DNA from 2 places in the Streptomyces sp. NPDC055239 genome. Region 1 is predicted to be linked to the other one. Evidence: riboswitches for the same ligand, from Rfam matches in the RefSeq annotation. Region 1 holds a riboswitch; the other holds the start of a gene.
What was found. A riboswitch is a leader RNA that binds a small molecule or an ion and turns the genes downstream of it on or off. The one in region 1 is predicted to bind S-adenosylmethionine.
Positions count from the first base shown of each region.

Region 2: another riboswitch for S-adenosylmethionine. It lies ahead of ACWFRJ_RS23425 (glutathione S-transferase family protein); the one in region 1 lies ahead of thrC (threonine synthase).

Region 1 covers NZ_JBSGRD010000022.1:49,026-52,192, forward strand. The annotation lists gene ACWFRJ_RS41950 (DUF7927 domain-containing protein) at 1-276, opposite strand, end outside; gene ACWFRJ_RS41955 (glucosyl-3-phosphoglycerate synthase) at 408-1,352, opposite strand; SAM riboswitch class I at 1,520-1,654, shown strand; gene thrC (threonine synthase) at 1,672-2,979, shown strand; gene ACWFRJ_RS41965 (MoaD/ThiS family protein) at 3,081-3,167, shown strand, end outside.
Region 2 covers NZ_JBSGRD010000007.1:199,473-202,639, reverse strand. The annotation lists gene ACWFRJ_RS23435 (LLM class flavin-dependent oxidoreductase) at 1-678, opposite strand, end outside; gene ACWFRJ_RS23430 (putative leader peptide) at 789-878, opposite strand; SAM riboswitch class IV at 998-1,111, opposite strand; SAM riboswitch class IV at 1,292-1,436, shown strand; gene ACWFRJ_RS23425 (glutathione S-transferase family protein) at 1,763-2,572, shown strand; gene ACWFRJ_RS23420 (DinB family protein) at 2,596-3,120, shown strand; gene ACWFRJ_RS23415 (hypothetical protein) at 3,136-3,167, shown strand, end outside.

The DNA of each region.
Region 1 (3,167 bases):
GCTCGATCCGTGGTCGGGGTCCATGCCCGCGGTGTTGATCCGCCGCATGACGAAGGTGTTGTTGTTGTCGCGGCCCTCGCCGTCCGCGGCGGTGGCGCAGCGCGCCGCCATGTCCGCGGGCGTCGTCGGGCAGCCCATGACCGTGTTGCCGATGGTCTTGAAGTCGCCGTAGAGCGATTCGTCGTAGCGCTTGGCGAAGGGCTCGATCACATCCGCGGCGGCCGGTGCCACGGCTGCGGCGCTCAGTGCCCCTGCCGCGAGACCGGCCGTGGCCATGGCCACGCCACCGACGCGTCGCGCGCTTCCCATTACCTGTCTGACCCGCAGCTGTCTGAGCCGCAGCTGTCTGACCCGCATAAAGACCCACATAAGTGGGGAATGTAGACAAAATGCCCGGTCTTGGGTGGTTACGCCACGCGGCGTGCCGTGTACTCCGCGATCCCGGACATCGGCGGACGCTCCTCCGTGTCCACCGAATGGGTCCGCGGTTCGAACCCGTGCTCGCCCCGTTCGAACTGGGTGAGCTCGGGGCGTACGTGGTGACCGAGCGCGAGCCTGACCTGCGCCGTCCGGTAGATCGCGGCGGCCATCCTGCCGAGCGCCTGCCCGTCCTGGTGCCGGTGCTTGCGCACGCCGACGTCGACCTGCGCGAGCGCGTCGAGGCCCACGGTGTGCAGCGCGTCGACGAGCAGGCCGAGCTCCACCCCGTAGCCGACCGGGAACGGCAGCCGCTCGAGGAGGGACCTGCGTGCCGCGTACTCGCCGCCCAACGGCTGGACGAATCCTGCCAGTTGGGGCCAGTGCATGTTGAGAAGCGGGCGCGCCATCAGCTCGGTGACCCGGCCGCCCTGACCCGCCGTCCCGGCAAGCGGGCGGTCGTACATCGCCTTCACGAAGTGCACGTCGGGCTCGGTCAGGAGCGGGCCCACGATCCCGGTGACGAAGTCCGCCGAGAACTCCTTCAGGTCCGCGTCGACGAACGCGACGATGTCACCGCCGGTCACCAGGAGTGAGCGCCACAGGACCTCGCCCTTGCCGGGCACGGCCGGGATGCGCGGCAGGATCTCGTCCCGGTGCACCACCCGCGCACCCGCATCGCGCGCGACCTCGGCCGTGCGGTCCCGCGAGCCCGAGTCGATCACCACGAGCTCGTCGACGAGGGCAGTTTTCTCGATGAGCTCGCGGCGGATCTCGGCGACGATCTCGCCGACCGTCTCCTCCTCGTCGAGCGCGGGCAGGACGACGCTCACCGAGGCTCCCGACGCCCGTTTGGCGGCGACGAGCGCGCTGAGCGGACGGTCGGCAACGGACCAGGAACGCCTGGTCAGCCAGCGCTCGGCCTCTTCCAGCACGGGTGGCTCCTCCTGTGTGTGGCCTACATGTGACCCATCTCGCGGTTCGGACGACTATCTCAAGGGTCCAGGCCGTCGGTTACAGTCTTGAACAACGCGGATGACCATCGCATGTCGGGGGTCGACGCGTAACAAACGCCCCGGGCCCCTGAAGCCCGGCGCCATACCGCTCATCCAGAGGGGCAGAGGGATACGGCCCGTTGAAGCCCCGGCAACCATCCCGCCGACCGCGCATGCGAGGTCTCGGCGGGGAAGGTGCCAATTCCGTCTCGCGACGAGATTCGTCGCGGGGAAGATGAGGAGAAAGGGCCTCGCCTCCATGGCTGCGCAGACTGTTGCAACGAACGACACCACCCCCTCGACCACGGGTTCTGTGGACCTCGGCCCCGCATCGGGCCTTTCCTGCCGCGAGTGCGGCGAGCTGTACGCCCTCGGCCCGATCTTCGCCTGCCAGGCCTGTTTCGGCCCGCTCGAAGTGGCGTACGACCTGCCGACCGGCGACCCCGAGGCGCTCCGGAAGCAGATCGAGTCCGGCCCCGCCAACATCTGGCGCTACGCACCCCTGCTGCCCGTCCCCGCGGACGTCGCCGAGAAGCCGAACATCAACCCCGGCTGGACCCAGCTCGTCAAGGCCGACAACCTCGCCCGTGAGCTGGGCGTCGAGCAGGGCAAGCTGTTCGTCAAGGACGACTCCGGGAACCCGACGCACTCCTTCAAGGACCGTGTCGTAGCGCAGGCCATCGAGGCGGCGCGCGCCTTCGGTTTCACCACCCTCTCCTGCTCCTCCACCGGCAACCTCGCCGGTGCCGTGGGCGCAGCGGCGGCCCGTGCCGGTTTCCGCTCGTGCGTGTTCATCCCGCACGACCTGGAGCAGGGCAAGGTCGTCATGGCCGCGGTCTACGGCGGCGAGCTCGTCGGTATCGAGGGCAACTACGACGACGTGAACCGCTTCTGCTCCGAGCTCATCGGCGACCCGCTGGGCGAGGGCTGGGGCTTCGTGAACGTGAACCTGCGGCCGTACTACGGCGAGGGTTCCAAGACCCTCGCGTACGAGATCTGTGAGCAGCTCGGCTGGCAGCTGCCCGACCAGCTGGTCATCCCGATCGCCTCGGGCTCGCAGCTCACGAAGATCGACAAGGGCCTCAAGGAGCTCATCAAGCTGGGCCTCGTCGAGGACAAGCCGTACAAGATCTTCGGTGCGCAGGCCGAGGGCTGTTCGCCGGTGTCGACCGCCTTCAAGGCCGGGCACGACGTCGTACGCCCGCAGAAGCCGAACACCATCGCCAAGTCCCTCGCCATCGGCAACCCCGCCGACGGGCCGTACGTCCTGGACATCGCGCGTCGCACGGGCGGTGCGGTGGAGGACGTGAACGACGAGCAGGTCGTGGACGCGATCAAGCTGCTCGCGCGGACCGAGGGCATCTTCGCGGAGACCGCGGGCGGTGTGACGGTCGGCGTCACGAAGAAGCTGATCGAGGCCGGTCTCCTCGACCCCTCCCTGACCACGGTGGTCCTGAACACGGGTGACGGGCTCAAGACCCTGGACGCGGTTGCCGAGACCTCTCAGGCGACCGCGACGATCAAGCCCAGCCTCGACGCGTTCCGCGCCGCGGGTCTCGCCGGTTAACCGCCGTAGGTCTTGAGCCTTCTTTCCGACTGCGGACCGTCGTGGCTGGTCGCGCAGTTCCCCGCGCCCCTGAAGGGGCCCGCATACCCCGAGGTGAATCCATGAGCGTGAACGTCCGTATCCCCACCATTCTTCGCACCTACACCGGCGGCAAGTCCGAGGTCGCCGCCGAGGGGGCGAATCTTTCC
Region 2 (3,167 bases), on a different contig from region 1:
GTAGTGCAGCTTGCCGCGGTCGACGAAGCGGCCGGTGGCGACGTCCCGGATCTCCGCGTCGTCCTCCCAGCTGTCCCAGAGCCGACGCACGGCTTCGACGTAGTCGGCCACCTCGTCGAAGAGGTCGAGGGTCAACTCCCGTACGTCCGGCCTGCCGAGGTCCTCGACGGCCTCGAGGGCGGGAAGCGTGCGGCGCCCGAAGTGCGCGGCCTCGTTACGGCGTGCCGACACCTGCACCCGTACGCCCGCGCGTCCCGCGCTGACGTAGTCGAGCGTGGCGATCGCCTTGGATATGTGGAAGGGCTCCGTGTGCGTGGCCACCACCGACGGCACAAGGCCGATGTGGCTGGTCAGCGGGGCGACACGGGCCGCGATGAGGACGGCGTCGAGCCGCCCGCGCACCTGGTCCGTGCGTCCGTCGGGCTCGGTGAAGTGCGAGGACTGGAGCCCTAGCCCGTCCTCGATCGTCACGAAGTCGAGCAGGCCGCGTTCGGCCTCGGTGACCAGATCGGCCCAGTACCGGGCGGTGAGCAACTCCCCCGGGCGGGCCACTGGTTCGCGCCAAGCGGCCGGGTGCCAGCCCGCGCCGTCGAGCGCGACGGCGAGGTGCAGCGCGGCGGAGGAGTCAGCAGAAGCAGAGTCAGCAGAAGAAGCGGAGGAATGAGATGAATGGGGCAATGAAGATGATGACGACACGAAAGGTGTGCCTTCCTGATCGACCGTACGACCGTGCGACCGTGCGAAACACCGGTCCCTCAACTCCGAGGGTGCGGCGGCGGAATGACGGGTCAGGAACGACAGAGCGCGCCGGCGACACGCTGCAGATCGATGTGCGGCCGGGAGTACAGATGTACCTGGCGGCTCGGGGCGATCACCATGACGCGCGGGGCGGGCGCGGGCGGCGCGGGCGACAGATGCGACAGGTGCGGTACAGCTGACACAGGTGTCACGTCCGTCACCTCCGCCCCTCCGACTCGGCGGGCCTGGGGCCTCGCCGGTCTCGCGCTTGCGGAACCCTGGACGGGCACCGCCTGGTCCTCACCTGGAGCACCCCGCCGCGTGGGAGGGTTGCCGGTCAGCAAGCCAGGGCTTGACGCTGACACTCGTAACCTGCTCGGGACGTTACGTGAGGTCGTAGCGGTGCGCAATGCCCGTGGATCATGGGCGTTCCCACATCGCCGTACGCGCCTCGTCGCCCGTCTCCGTCAAGTCAACCACCGGACCACTCCTTCTGTTCCTGGTGCGGGCCTTCTTGACGGAGCCGGGCACCCGGACCCAGACTTCCGGGGACGGTCACGATTGTCAGCGCCCGCCCGGCAGGGTTCCTGCCCGAGCGGGTCATCGGCCCCGGCCCGCTGACGGGCAACCCTTCCTCCGCGACGGGGTGCCCCGGGTGACGACCGGGTCCCGCCGTGGCGGCGGGGCAAGCGCGGCCCCGGGTACAACGGGCCTCGACGGCAGGGCTGGTGGACATGTCCAGGGCGGTCGGTGAGAGGAACAGCATCCAGCGGCCTCTCCTGTCCGCGCCCCGGCCCCGCCCCCGCGTTCTGACCAGACGTCTGCACATCGACCTGCTGCGCGTGTGCAGCGCCTCGGTGCCAGCTGTCTGACGTCCGCGCAGCGTCCACACACCAGCGACGCCTCCGGACAAGAAGCCTCATCGCTGCGGCCCGCTGTGGCCACGGATCCCCCTCTCCCCCGCTGTGCCACCGGCGCCGCGCGTGCCGCCGCCGGTCGGCGCCCCTCCCCTGTCTGGAGAGCCATGCCCGAGATCACGTCGCACCGTTCCCGCCCTGTTTCCCGCCCTGCCTCCCACCTGACTTCCGCCGCGGATTCATGCCCTCCGTACGACTCCGGCCCACTCGGCGCCTGTCCCGCGCCGATCCGCAGCCGCATCGGCGACGACGTGGCCGGCGGCTTCTACCCGGCACCCCACCGCTACCACCTGTATCTCTCGGCGGAATGTCCGGACTCCTTGCGCGTCTCGATCACCCTCGACCTGCTCGGGCTCAGGGAATCGGTCGCCACCACCCTCCTGGCACCGCACACCACCGAGGCGCTCGACTCCCTGCACCGCTCTTACGAGGCCACCGAGCACCACTTCGACGGGCCGCTGACCGTTCCGGCCCTGTGCGACCGATGGAGCGGGCACGTCGTCAGCAACCACACCCCCGACATCCTGCGCGACCTGGCCTGCCGCCTTGCCGCACACGGCAGTGGCCCGCTGCCCGTCCTGCGCCGACCGGCCCTGGCAGCACGGATCGACACCTGGCACGAGCTACTCGCCGAACCGCTCGCCCCCGCGACACTGGACAGGCTCGACTGCCGGCTGGCCTCCCGCTCCTACCTCGTGGGCGACGAACTCACAGCGGCGGACGTGGACTTGTGGGCGAGGCTCGTCCACCTCACCCCGGACGCGGCCGAGGACACCAACACCTACCCCCACCTGCGCGCCTACGTACGCCGCCTGCACGACCATCCGGCCTTCTACGCCAACCACCCCCGGCTTGGAGAGCCGGACCGGTGGTCGGACGCATCCGCCTGCGACCCACAATCCCTTTCCCAAGCCTAGGGCCCCTGTGCCAGGGTCAGCCCGTGAACGATTCCCGACGCGAACTGCTGCGCCGACAGTTCGACCTGACGTGGTCCCTCTTCGAGTACCACCTGGAGCGCCTGGAGCCCGAGGACTTCCTGTGGGAGCCCGCGCCGCTCTGCTGGACGGTGCGGCCCGACGGCGACGGAGGGTGGGTGGCGGACTTCGCGGAGACCGAGCCGGATCCCGTCCCGGTTCCCACGATCGGCTGGATCAGCTGGCACATCGGCTGGTGGTGGAGCGTCACGATCGACCACGCGCGGGGGCAGGTGCCGCGGGAGCGGACCGAGATCACGTGGCCGGGCAGCGGCGAGGCAGCCGTCGACTGGCTTCGCGGCCTGCGTACGGACTGGCTGTCGGTGCTCGACCGGCTCGACGACACGGACCTGGACGACACCGCCCCGTTCCCCTGGCAGAACGACCCCGAACACACCGTCGCCCACATGCTCGCCTGGGTGAACTCCGAGCTGATGAAGAACGCCACGGAGATCGGCCAGCTCCGCATGCTGCGCGTTCACCTCGCGTAGGAGGCCTCCTTCGCCGTGCGCACCACCTTCTTGGTCTTGTGTGCCTT